Regions from separate parts of the Drancourtella sp. An57 genome, predicted to be linked through region 2. Evidence: riboswitches for the same ligand, from Rfam matches in the RefSeq annotation. Region 2 holds a riboswitch; the other holds the start of a gene.

Region 1 (7,916 bases), on a different contig from region 2:
ATTTTCGTTCCGGAAAGCTTCAGCCCCTCTTCAATTCCATAGGAGGCCGGCAGGATATGAATCTCCTCTTTATTTTCCGCAAGCCCCAGGTTCAGGGCCGCTGCCGCCGCGCAAAACGACGGAATTCCCGGTATGATCACCGCCTGGTACCCGTCTTTTTGCACCCGTTTATGAATGTACAGATAGGTAGAGTAAATGGACGGATCTCCAAGGGTCAGAAATGCAATGTTCATTCCTTCGTCCAGATATTCCTCCACCTTCTTCGCTCCCGCATCGTGGATGCGTTTCAGTTCTTCTTTTTCTTTCATCATCGGCATCGGAAGGCAGAGCACCGGCTTTTTTTGAATCTCCGGCACTTCCGGCAGCACAATCTGATATGCCGTGCAGTTGTCGAGATACGGCATCCCTTCCTCCCAGATACACGGCTCCTTCAGTGTACTGTCAGACACCGGAACCGCGATCATATCACAGGACCGGATCAATCGGACCGCCTTCAGCGTCAGAAGCTCTGCCTCTCCCGGCCCTGTTCCTGTTCCATATAAGATTCCACTCATTCTTTTTGTCCTTTCCGTTCCTCTTTGATCTGTTCGAGAAGCTCCATGGCGCCTTCCGTCTTTCCAAGGATCCCCCATTCTTTGGAGAAAGTCAGAAGTTCCACCTGGACTTCTCCTCTCGTCCTCTGATTGAGATACCAGGAGATACGCTCCATGATCCGGGACATCACGGCTTCCCGGATTCCGGCCCTCGTCAGAACGGCAAGCATCTCATCTGTCGTGACGCTCTCCTCAATCTCAGGCACCAGCCCGATCAGCTTTTCCATGCGCCCCGGATCTTCCTTTAAAGCCCCGGCCGCAAGATGGGAAAGCGCCGCAAGAAACACCTCCGCACGCGCGTCCGCTATCCTCGAGTGGGTATTCATGACACCTGCCGCAAGCTTGGCAAACTTTCCGATGTGCCCCACAAGAAGAACTCTCGGAAATCCAAGCACCACTGCCATATCCAGCGCCTCGCCCACATAGTTGCTGCATTTGACCGCCCGGTCCGGGGAAAAGGAAAGCTCATCTTTCAGAAAATCACTTCCGTAATTTCCCGGCACCAGACAGAGCGTCTGAATTCCTTCCTGTTTTTGTACTTTCATTTCCAGAAGGATGGTCTCCGTCAGAGCCTGCTCACTCATGGGTTCTACAATCCCCGTTGTTCCAAGGATGGAAAGACCTCCCACAATCCCAAGTCTCGGATTGAATGTCTTTTGGGCAAGTGCTTCCCCCTCCGGCGCAGAAATGGTCACCTTCAGCGTCCCGCAAAATCCGGCTTCCCCGGCTGCCTGCCGGAGAGCTTCCGTAATCATCTTCCTTGGCACCTTGTTGATGGCAGGCGCTCCTACCGGCTGCTCCAGCCCCGGCTTTGTCACCCGACCGATACCCTCCCCGCCTTCCAGCACAATCTGTACCGGATTCGCTTCCGGCTCCGAATCTGTTTTCTGCCGTTTATCGGACTCTTTCTTTACTTCGGCAAAGACGAGCATTCCGTGGGTAATATCCGGATCATCTCCTGCATCTTTCCGGACCGCGCATGACACTGCATCGGAATGTCGCACGATCTCCTCCACTTCCAGAAGCAAGGTCTCTCCTGCCGGGACAGTAATGCGGACTTCCCGGATTTCCTCTCCGGAAAACAGCATGATTGCCGCCGCCCTGGCCGCTGCCGCCGCGCAGGTTCCCGTCGTATATCCTCTTTTCAGTTCTTTTTGTCCCTTGATGACTGTCTGCTTTTCCATCCTTATCCTTTCGGACACTCCTTTGCCTCCCCGGCGTGACGCACAAACATCTGCCGGATGCCCGGAATCTCTCCGAGACCTTTTAAGACGGTACGCACTTCATATCCTTCTCTTGTCAGAATCGATTTCCAGGAATCCGCATCCTCTCCTGCCATATCGTTTTTGGCATGGTCGCCCGCCACAATCATGAACGGCATCAGAAGAATCTTTCCGGCCTGCTGCTCTTTCAGCTTTTTCAGCACTTCCTCCATCTCCGGGAAGCCTTCTACCGTGCCGACTACCACGTTTCGGTATCCTTTTGCCCAGAAGGTATAATCGAGGGCCGGATAGGCCGCATTGGTATGGTGCTCTGTCCCGTGGCCCATGAGCACTAATGTTTCTTCCTCTTTGAGTCCGGCATCCTCCATAATCAGGTGTACCGCCTCCTCATAATCTTCCATCGTGGCAAGAAGCGGTGCTCCGATGCGGATCGTTTCAAACCGTTCCCGGTACGGCTCGATCTGCTCTGTCATCTTTTCGTATTCAAATCCGTGGATGATATGGGTCGGCTGGATGAGAAGATCCTCAATGCCGTCCCGTATCATCTGTTCCATGGCTTCCTCCACGTCGCAGATTTCCATCTGAAACTCCGATTTCAGTTTCTTCAAGATCATTCCGCTTGTAAACGCCCGGTACAGCGTCCGGTCCGGGAATGCCTCCGCAAGCGCCTTCTCTACTGCTACGATCGTCTTCTCCATTGTATCCAGGTGGCTCGTCCCAAAGCTCACCACCAAAACTGCTTTTCTCATAATTGTCCTCCCATATGGGTCTGACATCGACGACTGACACCAAAAAAAGGATATGGAAAAACAGACAGTTCTCTCCTCTGCCTCTTTTCCCATATCCGTTTCTATTTCCCTTTGACGTCCTCTTTGATTCTCGTACTTGTCATAATCCCGTAACCTTTCCGAAGCATCTAAAAGCAGGTATTCTGACTTAAGGATCCGCGCTTTTCTCTCCCTTCCCATGCATCCGCACAGTGGCCTTTTCTTAAGAAAGCTCCCCTCATACAGCAACGGGTATTGTTCCGGATTCTCACCGGATTCCCTTTTACTCCTTCTGAAACTAAGGTACTTTTAAATGATTTCTCTGTTTGATTCCTGTTTATGATACCATTGGCAAAGACGGCTGTCAACCGATGCGGTTTTTCTGGATTAGCCAAAATGCATTTCTATTGCACGAACATTTGTGTATAATACAGAAAAAAATAGTTACGAATTCTTTTTCTTTCTTTTTCCAAGGATGAACCTGCGGATTCCCAGCATACAGCCTCCTCCCAGTACGGTAAGTCCCGCAAAATTCCACTTTTGCTCCCTCTCAATCTCTTTTTGAGACGAAACATAGGTTACCCCCTCACGGGGGAGTTCCTCCGCAGAGATTTGACCGTTACGGCTACAGTAAACTACATATCTTTGAAAATTGTATGTGTACGGATGACAGGTAATCAGAGTCAGCATGTCCTCACCTTCCATGATTTTCACTGCGTCAATGTCATCCGGAGTAATGACAATACACTTCACCACCTGATATTCCAGTGTTTCCCACAAATTAGTCAGTATCACTTTGTCTCCGGGCTGCAACAATTCGATATCCCGAAACATCGGAATGCCTTTCCATCCCCGGTGGGCAGCTATTACACAGTTGCTGTTTGTTCCTCCTATAGGCATACTGGTCTGTCCCAAAACTGCAGCTCCCTTGTCAAGATTCTCATCTGACGCTCCCAGATACAGCGGCAGTTCCAGATCCATGGCTTCAATGGATAAATAGCCGACCGCATCCCCGGACGTATCATAATCCGACAGCCGGAAAACCGGCTGCTGAAAGTTCCATGCATCCGTCAGTCCGCTCTGCCCGTCCCGGAAAATTTTTTCATTGTATGCTTTCATGTCCTCATAAAGCTGAATGTATTCTCTTTCTGTACTTTCTTCCGGTTCCCGGTTGTTTTGTTTCTTACTCTTAATCTCTTCTACTTCTTTCCTGCTGCTAAATTCCGATCGCAGACTCTGGAAATGCGGAGTCAGAAGCAGTGCTGCACCGGAAAAAAATATCACCAGAATCAGCAATCTAAAGCCGGTCTTTCTCACGCTCCCGCCCCCTATCTTTTCCTTCTCCTTCGTCCGGGCTTCTTCGCCCCTGTCCTCCTGCGCAAAATGGATCCCGCTGCCACAACAGCCACCAGTATCATCCCCGCGGCAGCCGCTTTCAGGTATTGTTCCATCCAGCTTCCCTGTCTTACCGGCACCGTTCCCGTCTGTTCCGTTTCTTCCACATAAGGGATACGGGTTCCCCGTACCAGCAGGCGGTGTGTATTGATACCGTAAGGGGTACAGGTCACCAGTGTAACATAATCTTCCTGCGCATTAATCTGCAGATCCTCCGTCTCCTCCGGGAGCACTACCCGGATCTGATCCACCTGATAGGCCAGCACTTCCCCCAGTACATGAATATAGAAGACATCGCCATTTTCCAGCTGGTCCAGATCTGTAAACAGCTTCTTATTATTAAGTCCCGTATGCGCGGAAAGAACACAATGCGTTCCTGTTCCTCCCACCGGAAGAGAACTTCCCTGCAGATGTCCCACCCCCTTTTTCAGCACTTCCTCTCCGGTGCCGTGATAAATCATCAACTCCACATCGATAGCCGGAATCCTCAGATAGGCCATTCCTCCTTCGTCATCTATGTTCAGAAGCCCTGCATAGGGCATGGCGGAAGGATCCAGCTGATTCTTGTCAAAAGGATCTGTAAGCAGAACGCCTCCCTGCAAAAGTCCCCGATTGTAATCCTGACACTCCTGCAGTTCTGCAGTCTGGTCATCCGAAGTCATTTCTTCTGAAATAATACTATTATAGTGCTTCATGATTTCTTCCTGTTCCTTTTCATAGAGCAGGTTGCTGACGACAGGGTATGCCAGCAGAGAGAGACCCGCCAGAAAAACCAATACCGTCAAAACAGCCAGTAATTTCTGCTTCACATCCTTTTCCTCCATTTCCCAATTAACATTCAGATGCTTTTCCCCGGACTCCGGTGAAGTATGTGGAAAAACACCAGAACGAAGGATGGGCGGAAATCTCCGCCCAATCCCATACAAATCACTGTGTTCTTTTTTGTTAGCGAGAAGAGTTCTTTCTTCTGGAAGCCACAAGCATTCCTCCTGCCGCCGCAATCAGAAGAATACCGCCCATTGTCAACGCCCACGTACCTGTGCCTCCGGTTTTCGGAAGGGTGAAGCCTTTCTGGTTGTACAGCTCGAAAGCAACGCTTGCTATTGCCATATCTTTGGAACTCTCGTTGTGTACAAAGTCCACATTAAGAGGTGTATTTCCCAGTTTGACACTTGTCTTATCCTCGTCGAGCAGCATTGCGTTCGGGTCAAGCTGTGCTTCAAGATCGATGGTGACGTCCTTGTCAATCAGGTTATAGCCATCGGCAGTATTGGTCTCCGTCAGGATGTAGATCTCATCGTCATCCAGACCCACAACCGTCAGTTTCCTGCTGGTCGTATCAAGCTTGAGGTCTGTCACATTGCCAGTTCCAGCGGAATCGGACACAAGGATGTAATTTCCGGCAGAGCCGGTAAAATGTAGGAGCTCCTCATCCTGCCCATTTACCCTGTACAGCCGGAATGTCACCTTACCAATCTCATCAGCTAAAACAGTAGCGTCACTGAAGGTCTTTGTCAGCTCGATGCCGTAGGTATACACCTCGGTGGAATCGGTCAGAACACTCTCCGAGCCATTGTTATTCCATTCCAGTTTAGCGTCATTGACGTTGATCTTTACTGCATCAGTGGTAAGCTCCGCACTGTATGTAACAGTAACAGTCGCACCCTCATATGCCTCGAGAGTAGATGGTTCAAAAGTGAGGGTGAAGGAACTCTTTTCATCGGCATAGCCGACCGGAGTCAGTGTCGCAAGGGGAGTCTGTCCAATATAAAACTTATCACTGTCAGGGTCTGTTCCCCGTGTAATAGTGGCATTACCAATAGCAATTTTAACGCTGGCAGGATCAAACTCCTGCTTTTCCAGCGTATCACTCATAGTAAACTCGGTGAGATTGTCGTAGTCGGTCAGCGTAGGAACCTGCGCTGTCAGCTTATAATCAAGCACATCCCCTGTCTCGGCAGTAAGCTCATCAAACCACTCGTTTGCGTTCTTCTCGCTTATTTCCTTTTCAAAAGGCAGATCCTCAGCCTTAAGGTTCATCACGGCCGGTGCATTACCTGTCGTGGCGATCATCACACCCTGCTTGAGACTCAATCCATCGGGAACGTTCTTGAAGTCGACGGCGTAGTAGCCCTCTTTAAGGCTGTTGATAGTCATAGTTCCCCGTATTCCAACGCTTGCGCCAGCTGTGGCTGTATGAGGTGTAGTTATGTTATTCGTCTCAATATACTTCTCAATCCAGGAATAGAACACACCTGCGTCGCTTCCGCCTGCACCTTCTTGTATATCTCCAGCGATACGGCTCACCAGGTCAGCCTCGCCGTATGTCTTATCAAGCGCCTTGGCGTCATCACCGGAGAAGGTGATATACTCACCGGAAGTAGGCTGGGCCGTACCGGCAGAAAGATCAGTGCCGTCAAACTGCAGATACACAGTTCCGGCAGTTCCAAATACTTCATCGATTGAATTGTTGTTGGCCTCCGTATCGATGTTGAAAAATGTATCGAAGCCAGTAGTTACGGAATAAAGTTTCTTAGCAGGAACTGCCTCTGCATCATTTACCTGATCCAGCACCAGATACGCATTTGCCTGTGTACCCTCCCAGTCTTTAGACCAGGCAGGCTCTGTGATTGTGATACTCGCTTGTCCATCCGCAGCAAACGCTGTTGCAGGCACCAGTCCGACCACAAGCGTCAGTGCAGCCAACGTTCCTGTGAGCCGAGATAAGAATCTGTTACTTTTTCTCATAAGGTTTTCTCCTTCCTTTTCTTGTCTTTCATAAGAACTGATTTATATAAAAGCATAGATACGCTTTTATATCATTGATTTACCGCCTTCTGCGTCTGCGGTGCCGGGCGCCTGCAGCTACAGTCATGCTCTTTGCCTTTTTTACCTTCCACAGGATGGCTGCGGCTGTCAGAAGCACTACCCCTGCTACCAGAAACCGCCCGATGCCGGAAAGACCGGTAGTCGGCAGGATCATATTCTTGTGGTTCGTCACCGTAAACAACAAATGATATACTGAATTTCCGCCATTTTTGGTCGGTACTGTAATTTTCGTCTGCTCATTCTCTCCCACGATCAGATATCCGTCCTCATCGGTTTGAGGTGCGCTATATCCGCCTGGAACTGTAGCTTCCACCAAGTAGTACGTTCCATTGACAAGAAGATTTGTGAACTCGGCAACTTCCTCGTAACCCGTAAGGGTACCCTCTTCGTATTTATTTTGTTCGTCGCCAGTCAGGCTACGGTAATAGAAGTAGCTCTGCGTGCCGGATCCGTCAGTATGAACCGGATAGCTCTTACCAGCCGTATCCGTAAAAATCATATGCTCAAGGTCAAATCCAGAAGCTCCTTCCGCTATCGCCTGCCGTATTCTCGGCACTGTGGGAACCGGACTTCCGACTGCCTGTTTGCCGCCTGTTCCATCATTCTTATAGAGCTGGAACTCTGCACCTTTCAGTGGATCTCCCGCGCCGTCCCGCTTGGTTACGGCAATAGAACCGGGATAATATGTATTGACAAACGAAGCTGTTGTCGTTGCATCTCCGAGTTCACCTGAGGCATTTCCGTCTTCCGGCGTGGTCTGATCAAAGCCGTCATCCGGATCATCTGTCTCGCTTACTGTATAGCTCCATCCATTGACAAGACCGTCGATATAAAGTTTCTCACCGGGCTTGAGGTCAAAAGTGGCAGTGCCGTCAGTGAAATTCAATGAAGTTCTTCCGTTTTCTACAGATGCTTCAGATCCGTTTCCATCATCAACTACATGCCTTGTGGTAAACGTCCCCGAAACCGGGGTACTATTACTATCACTATACGTCAGCGTCACTGTAAAAGAGAATTTCTGATCTGCAAATTGTCCAGCGTCAATTCCGTTTGGAACTTCAATGTCCTTTTCTACGGCAAGTGAAGCCGTTTTTACCGCAAGACGTCCG
Region 2 (7,916 bases):
TCCTTTTTTATCTTTGACGACTTCTGCCTCCACATCGTAAATTTCCCGGATAAACTCCGGTGTCAGCAAACTCTCCGGTGTCCCTTCTCCTGCAATCCGGCCGTCTTTGAGGGCGTAAATCCGGTCGCAGAACATGGCCGCAATATTCAGGTCATGGACGGCCGAGATCACCGTCACATTCCGCTCCTTTACAATCCGCATCAATTGAAGCTGGTGGGTAATGTCCAGATGGTTGGTAGGTTCATCCAGAATCAGGCAGGGCGTCTGCTGGGCCAGGGCTCTTGCAAGAATAACCCGCTGCTGTTCCCCTCCGGAAAGCGTGGAGAAACTTCTATCCGCAAATTCCGACATGCCGACAGCCTGCAATGCTTCTTTTACAATGGTATAGTCTCCGGCATTGTCCCGCTCCAGTGCCTTTTTGTGGGGAGACCGCCCCATCATAACGATTTCCTGTACGGTAAACTCAAAATTATAATGGTTATGCTGAGCTACCACTGCCAGTTTTCTGGCGGAGTCTTTGACGCGGATCGTACTCAGCTCTTTTCCGTCCAGATAGACAGCACCCTGATCCGGTTTCAAAGTCCGGTAAATGCACTTGAGCAGCGTTGATTTTCCACTTCCGTTCGGCCCGATCAGTCCGATAAATTCCTTCTCCTTACTTTGGATGCTGATTCCCTTTAAAATCTCCTGCGCCCCGTAGGAAAGATGGAGATCTTCCGTATTGATTTTCACGCTTCCCCACCTCCAAATCCATAGGATTTCCTTATCATCAGATAAATAAAGCACGGCGCGCCGATCAGAGAGACTAAAATTCCAATCGGCAGTTCCGCATAGTCCAGAATAACCCTGCAGGCCACGTCCGCCCAGATCAGAAAGACCGCTCCGGTCAGTGCGCTGACCGGGACGAGCCTTTTATGATCTGTTCCAAGGCACATCCGCACTGCATGTGGAATAATCAGCCCGACAAATCCGATCATTCCTGCCGCACAGACTGCCGTTCCCACCATCAGGGAGGAAAGAATCAGATACACGATCCGCACCCGGTGGAGGTCGGTCCCAAGTGTCACCGCTGTCTCATCGCCCAGAAGCATCAGATTCAGCTTCCGGGATTGAGTCCAGAAAATCAGTGTTGCGACTATCATGACCGGAAGAACAACCGGCACATTGTCCCAGTCAGCCGTGGCAAGACTTCCCATGCTCCAGTAGGAAATCTGAGTCGTTGCTTCCCGGTTCTGGGAAATATAAATCAGGAAGTTCGCAAACGCGGAACAGACGGTACTGACCGCCATTCCGGCCAGAATCAGTTTCCCCGCGCTTGTGCGTCCGCCGATGCCGGAAATAAAAAGCACACCAAAGGATGCTGCCAGAGCCCCGAAAAAGGCCATAATCCCCATACCCTGATCCCCGAATACGGAACCGATCCCAAGTAGAATGGATGCCGCAGCCCCAAGGTATGCCCCGGAGGAGACGCCAAGGACATACGGGTCCGCCAGAGGATTTTTGACAACTGCCTGCATGACAACGCCGCACACGGAAAGCCCCGTCCCCACTGCTGCCGCCATCAGCACTCTCGGCAGGCGGATCTGCCAGACTACATCGTGGACAGCTCCCTGGCCGTAGGCGGACAGGCTCTCTGTATGAAAGACCTCATATCCGATCACACGGTACACATCCTGAAAGGACAAATCCGCATTTCCAAACAGTACCGCCGTAAAAAGTGACAGTATAAGAGCCGCAGACAGCCCAAGAATCAGAATTCCATATGTCTTTGTTTTCATCGCTCCTCTTTTCATCATGCTCCCTCTATTCGTTCAGATCCAGATCCGGATACAGGCCTCTGGCGATAGTCTCAATCCCGTCCTGCGTCCTTGTCGCACTTGCGTACATCTCACTTAACATAATCGGAACAACCCGGTCATTTTTCACGGCGCTCAGGCTCTGAAATGCTTCATCTTCCAGAATCTTATCCAGATTTTCCTGCTTCACCGTTTCCGGATCATCCCCGGTATATGGCATGTAGACGACAAAAATCACATCTGGATCTGCCGCTAAAATGTCTTCCTTTCCAACCGTAGATGCGTCCGGATTTGCAAGGCTGGCACCAAGCTGGGTCACCATGTCCCCCGCAATGCTTGCCGCGCCATAATTGGTAAAGGTATCATTCATGCTCTCCACCACCATGACAGACGGCTTTTCTTCCTGTTCTTCGGCCAGCGTTTTTACGTGTTCTACGGTCTCTTTCATTTGATTTACGATCTCTTCTGCACGGTCCTGCACATCAAAAATCTTTCCAATGTTCAGGATATCGTTATATTCATTTTCCAGAGAATCTTCTTTCACCGCGGTATTCGTATTGATATAGACATTTGTTCCTTTTTGAATCCATTCATCCGGGCTTCCAAGGTTATCCTCATCAAACAGGGATACCCAGGAAAAAATCATATCCGGTTCCAGCATCGTCATTGTCTCTTTGGACGGTGTAAACTCGTCCAGATAGTCTGTTTTGGAAAATGCGGCTTTCTGAACATCCGGCACCTCATTATCAAGCCCTGCCGTCGCTACAATCCGGTCCTCCAGTCCAAGAGCAAGCAGCGTCTCCACCGATCCCTGGTAAACCGCTGCCACCTTTTCCGGCGCCTTTTCATAAGTCATCGTGTACTCGGCGCCATCCCGGCCATAAGTCGTGATCGTCAGCGGATATTCGGTTTTTTTCGTACTCTCTGTGGTGTCCTTGCTGTCAGACGAGCCGTCATCTGCAGCCTGATTGTCCTCTTTCACCTGATCAGAGCTGATTCTGCCCGCATCCCCGCTGTTGTTTCCGTCACTGCCTCCACAGGCGGAAAGTCCCACCGTCATTGTGGCTGTCAGAAGACACGCCAGTACCTTTTTCACCATGTTCTGTTTCATGTTCTCTCCTTCTTTCTTTCGGTATATTTTCCTTTCCTGTTACAGGATCTTTGGCTTACCCGTCAGATCCATATTCCTACTTACCGGAAGATTCGTTTTGCAGAACAAAAAAACCTGCTTTTTTATAAGCAGGCATGACAAAAACATATGGACAGGCAAAGATTGCCGCCCATATTTTCAGATGTCTGCTTTACACGGAAGCTTCATCTTCTCTATCAAGCAGGTTTCCTGGCTTGCCTCTCCTCACCTGTCCCGGCCTTCTCACGGCATTGCCGCAATGACATAAATTGGGACAGACTCCTTGCTTACAGTGACCGGATCGCCGGAGATTTCCACTCCGTTCCCTTTTAAAATTCATCCTCTTTGACAAAGGAATTCTTCACTTGATAAAGTTATTCAATTCTAACAGGAAATATTACAGTTTCCAATTTAGCACATTTTGGCATCAATTGCAACCTCAGTTCCCACCGGACATTCTCTCTATGCTTTTTCTAAAAGCCGGTGCAGAATTTCAGCAAACTCTTCCATGTAATAGTTGCTCCGGTTTTTCTTCCAGAACATGCAATAATTACGCAGAAACGGCTTCCCATCCTTATAAATCGGAATCCGGAGAAAGACGCGTCTTTTCCGCTCCCTCCTCTATCTTCTGATAATATGTTTCTCCATATTGCTGAAGCTGTCAGTCAAGGTAAAATTGTTCTCAATGCCTTCTGTCAGATAGATTTCTCCATCTTCTGTCATCAGAATCATGTCAAATCCCTTATGAGATTTCCAGTATTCCTGCGCACCTTCCAGTCCTTTTACGAACATGGAGGTGGAAAGGGCATCTCCCGTCTTTCCTTCCTCGGTCACAATCGTCACAGAAGCCAGTCCGTTATCCACCGGATATCCGGTCTTCGGATCAATGATATGTCCGTATCGTTTTCCGTCCTCTCCGGTAAAATACCTCTCATAATTTCCGGAGGTCACCACGGCACAGTCTGACACTTCCAGTACACCGACTTCTCCGTCCCCGTAAGGACTCCGTATAGCAAGCCGCCAGTCATTTCCATCCGGTCTGGATCCCACGGTCTGAACATTGCCGCCGATATTTAGAAGGGCAGACGTTACCCCGCTTTCTTTTACAATCTCTGCTGTCAGATCACCGGCATAGCCTTTTCCTACCGCTCCCAAATCCAGTTCCATACCTTCCGGCAGGTGTATTTTCTGCCCGTTCAGCTCCACTTTTTCGTAGCCGACCCGGCTAAGAAGCGACTGAATCTCCTCATTTCCCGGAATCCGGTTTTCGTCAGTTGTAAACCCCCATGCAGTCAGCACCGGATAAATCGTAGGTTCCAGCGCCCCATCGGTCTCTTTGGCCATTTCCAGGGCAAAGCTGACAACACCTGCTGTATCCTCACTGAGCGTCACCACATTTCCATTACTGTGATTGACCGCGTAAATTTCGCTGTTTTCATCCGTGACGGACCACTCGGACTCCAGTGTATGAATCTCTTTCTCCGCCTTTTCCAGCGCTTCGCCGGCATTGTCCCCGTAAGCGGTAAAGGTCATATAGGTATCCATGGCGAAAAACTCTTTTCTGGATTCCTCCTGACTATTGCCGCCTGTATTCTGTGCTCCCTGACATGCCGTCAAAGCAAGACTGCACAGAAGCACAAACGCTGCTGTCCCTGTACGGTAGTTATTTTCTGTCTTATATCTTCTCATGTCTGAACCGCCTTTTACATTGCTTTTAATGAGATTTTATATATTATTATTCGGTACGAAGTGCTGTCACCGGATCGCTCTTTGCCGCCTTTCGTGAAGGGATCAGTCCGCCAAGCAGCGTAAGCACGACACTTAACGCGATCAGAATCAGTGCCGGCACTACAGGGAGCACGGCGCTTACCTCATTCGTATCTGCAAGATGATGGATCAATGCATTTCCCGGTATGAGAAGCAGAAGGGTAAGCCCGATTCCAATGAGCCCGGCGCAAAGCCCGATGATAAAGGTCTCTGCATTGAACACCTGGGAAATATTCCCCTTTGAGGCACCAATGGCCCTGAGAATTCCGATTTCCTTTTTCCTCTCCAGCACGCTGATGTAGGTAATGACACCGATCATGATGGAAGAAACCACCAGAGAAATGGCCACAAAGGCGATCAGTACATAGCTGATAATATCGATAATATCCGTAACCGAAGACATAAGAGTACCAACCATATCTGTGTAGGTGATCACCTGCTCGTCTTTTCCCTGTGCCTCCATCTGACTATTATAGCCGTCCAGAATCTTTACGACTTCTTCTTTGCTCTCAAAATCCTTTGGATAAATGGCAATACCTGTCGGGACATCAAAATCCACGTATCCCAGATTTCTTAAATTACTGTCATAGGAAGTCTCTCCCGTAGACTGCATGGACATCATCAGCTCGGAGAGCTCCTCCTCACTCATGTTCATTTCAAACGCATTGGCAAAGGCGTCTGCATCGATGGTCATGGCATCTCCCATGGCCTCCTGAAGGCTCGTTCCCACCCGGCTCATCGCTCTTTGCATCACCGTCTCCATTCCGCTGCTCATCTGGCTTACCACCTGGCTCATGGCAGAGCTGATCTGAGTTTCCAGTGCGTTGGAAATTGCGCCTGTATACGCGCCCATCACTTCTTTCATATAAGTTTCAAGGGACGTACCAACCTGTGACTGCAGGCTCTCCATATCAACTATCTCCGAAATTCCGGAGGAAAGCGCTTCTTTCCCCGCATCTGTATTCAGGTAGCTGACAAAATAGTCATCCATCTTTGTCAGATCCGGCAGCTGATTCTTTTCTGCGTAATCCAGATATCCGGCTGCCATCTCCCGGGCAATCTTCTGAAGCTGCTCTGTGGTGATGGAAATATCCTGTACAGAATCAAAGATTCTGCTGCCCCAACTGTTGATGATCTCTGCCGCAGCCGGTGTCTGAAGGTACTCCAGAAGATATTCATCAAACCTCTCCGAATCCGTATATCCGTGCTCCGACGCATACTCCATAAAACCGCTTAAAACTTCACGGAAGAGGTTCTGAATCTGTTCAACCGATGCGGTGATGCCGCCGTTTGATTCAATGATCTCCAGAATATTTTCTTTGAGAATCTTCTGTGCGTCCGTACTTTTCAAATATCCTGCAAAGTCTTCGCTCAGCCCCGAATAATCTGCCTCCGGATGCTCTTTTGCGTAGTCCTGATAGCCGGAAATCAGATTTCCCGCCAGTTTTGTCATCCCTTCCGCCGAAACAGTCAGGTTCAGATTCCCCATCAGATCATTCAGATTCAAGCTACCTGCATCCGGAAGCTCGATCTGGATTCCGGAAAGATCCACCATTTTGGAAAGGTCCAGAGTGTTTCCATCCATCTGGAACAGGTCGGAAAAATCCACTGCTCCGGACAGACTGCCTGAGAGCGCATCGCTGTTGAACTGAAAAGCATTTTCCAGTGCATCCGTATTGACGGTAAATAACGAGTTCATATCCAGCCCGTTCTGGCTTTCTGTCTCACCGAACGCCTCCCCGGTAAAGACATTGACGTCCGGATTCGCAATCTGCTGTTTTACGATCTCACTGTCTTCCGCCTCTTCTGCCACATGCCGGGTCAAAGAAGACGGGTAGCCGATTCCGGAAGAAAGTGCCACTGCATTGGCATCTTCTGCAGGCTGGACAACACCTACTACCTTGAGATCTTCCCCGTTTTTCACGAGATCTTTCATATAGGTTTCATTGCCGGATTTGTCTGTCCAGACACCATACTGACTGTCGTACGTATAATAGTCCGCACTGTTGACCAGTTTAAAGGTAATACCGAGAAAATCTTCATAGGAATAGCTTCCCATATTTTCCGGTGTTTCGATATCTTCTTCATTGATAAACTGCCGGATCATCTCATCCAGTTCCACAGCATCCCGAAGTCCGAGTGTATAAAGCATAAAGTCACTGACGTTCCCGTTTGCCGTCAGGACAACCACACACTCATTATAATTCTCCGGCCATCGACCGGCCTTTACATCGTACTGCCCTTTATAGAGATTTTCATTTTCCGGCATTTCATAAAACATGTCCGTACTCATCATGGAGGACATCATACTGTTGGACCCGGAGGCTGATCCGAATCCAAGTGCATCAAATGAGCGGTCCGGATTCACCTGCCGGATAGAATCTCCATCTTCACGGTAAATCTGCGGAGATACAGAATAAGAGTATTCCACCGCATTGGTATAGTCTTTGATATCACTCTCACCGCTCTCCAGATACTTTTTTAAGGATTCCAGATCATTGGAATCCATGGTAGAAAACATATTGCTGACCATCTGGATCACATCCACATCGCCGGCCTCTTTCTCTTCCCCGCCTCCGTCTCCGAGCATGGCGGTCATATCAATCCCCGTGCTCTGGATTTCGAGCGGATACTCCGAAAGTGTATCCTCTTCCACTGACTGAATATACTGATTGACACCTGTAGAAAGCGCAAGAATCAATGCAATTCCGATAATTCCGATTGATCCCGCAAAGGAGGTCAGAAGCGTCCGCGCCTTTTTTGTCCTCAGATTATTAAAACTAAGGGATAATGCAGTCAAAAGTGACATGGATGATTTTCCCATGTTCTGATGCTCCGGCTGCTTCATTGCAGTTTCATCCACCTCATATGGATTGGAATCCGACCGGATCCTGCCATCTTTCAGATTAACGATCCGGGTCGCGTACTCCTCTGCCAGCTCCGGGTTATGGGTGACCATGACAACCAGCCGGTCCTTGGCCACTTCCCTTAAAAGATCCATTACCTGGACACTCGTCGCGCTGTCCAGCGCCCCCGTCGGCTCATCCGCCAGCAGGATATCCGGGTCATTGACAAGGGCACGCGCAATCGCAACTCTTTGCATCTGTCCTCCGGAAAGCTGGTTCGGTTTTTTATGTACCTGTTCTCCAAGTCCGACCTCTTCCAGCGCCTTCTGAGCCCTCTCGCGCCTTTCAGCTTTCCCGACTCCGGAAATCGTAAGTGCA

The links. Region 2 has a riboswitch for cobalamin ahead of B5G11_RS12780 (ABC transporter substrate-binding protein). Riboswitches for the same ligand answer to the same signal wherever they lie in the genome.
Region 1: linked by a shared signal. The riboswitch ahead of B5G11_RS06930 (sirohydrochlorin cobaltochelatase) and the one ahead of B5G11_RS12780 (ABC transporter substrate-binding protein) in region 2 are both predicted to bind cobalamin.

The regions. Positions count from the first base shown of each region.
Region 1 is NZ_NFHY01000007.1:4,259-12,174, reverse strand. Features, by position in the region: gene cobI (precorrin-2 C(20)-methyltransferase) at 1-554, opposite strand, end outside; gene cbiD (cobalt-precorrin-5B (C(1))-methyltransferase CbiD) at 551-1,795, opposite strand; gene B5G11_RS06930 (sirohydrochlorin cobaltochelatase) at 1,780-2,565, opposite strand; cobalamin riboswitch at 2,720-2,909, opposite strand; gene B5G11_RS06925 (class C sortase) at 3,028-3,900, opposite strand; gene B5G11_RS06920 (class C sortase) at 3,912-4,787, opposite strand; gene B5G11_RS06915 (isopeptide-forming domain-containing fimbrial protein) at 4,924-6,726, opposite strand; gene B5G11_RS06910 (SpaA isopeptide-forming pilin-related protein) at 6,806-7,916, opposite strand, start outside.
Region 2 is NZ_NFHY01000016.1:35,392-43,307, reverse strand. Features, by position in the region: gene B5G11_RS12790 (ABC transporter ATP-binding protein) at 1-732, opposite strand, end outside; gene B5G11_RS12785 (iron ABC transporter permease) at 729-1,796, opposite strand; gene B5G11_RS12780 (ABC transporter substrate-binding protein) at 1,804-2,907, opposite strand; cobalamin riboswitch at 3,108-3,309, opposite strand; gene B5G11_RS12775 (FAD:protein FMN transferase) at 3,547-4,614, opposite strand; gene B5G11_RS12770 (ABC transporter ATP-binding protein/permease) at 4,661-7,916, opposite strand, start outside.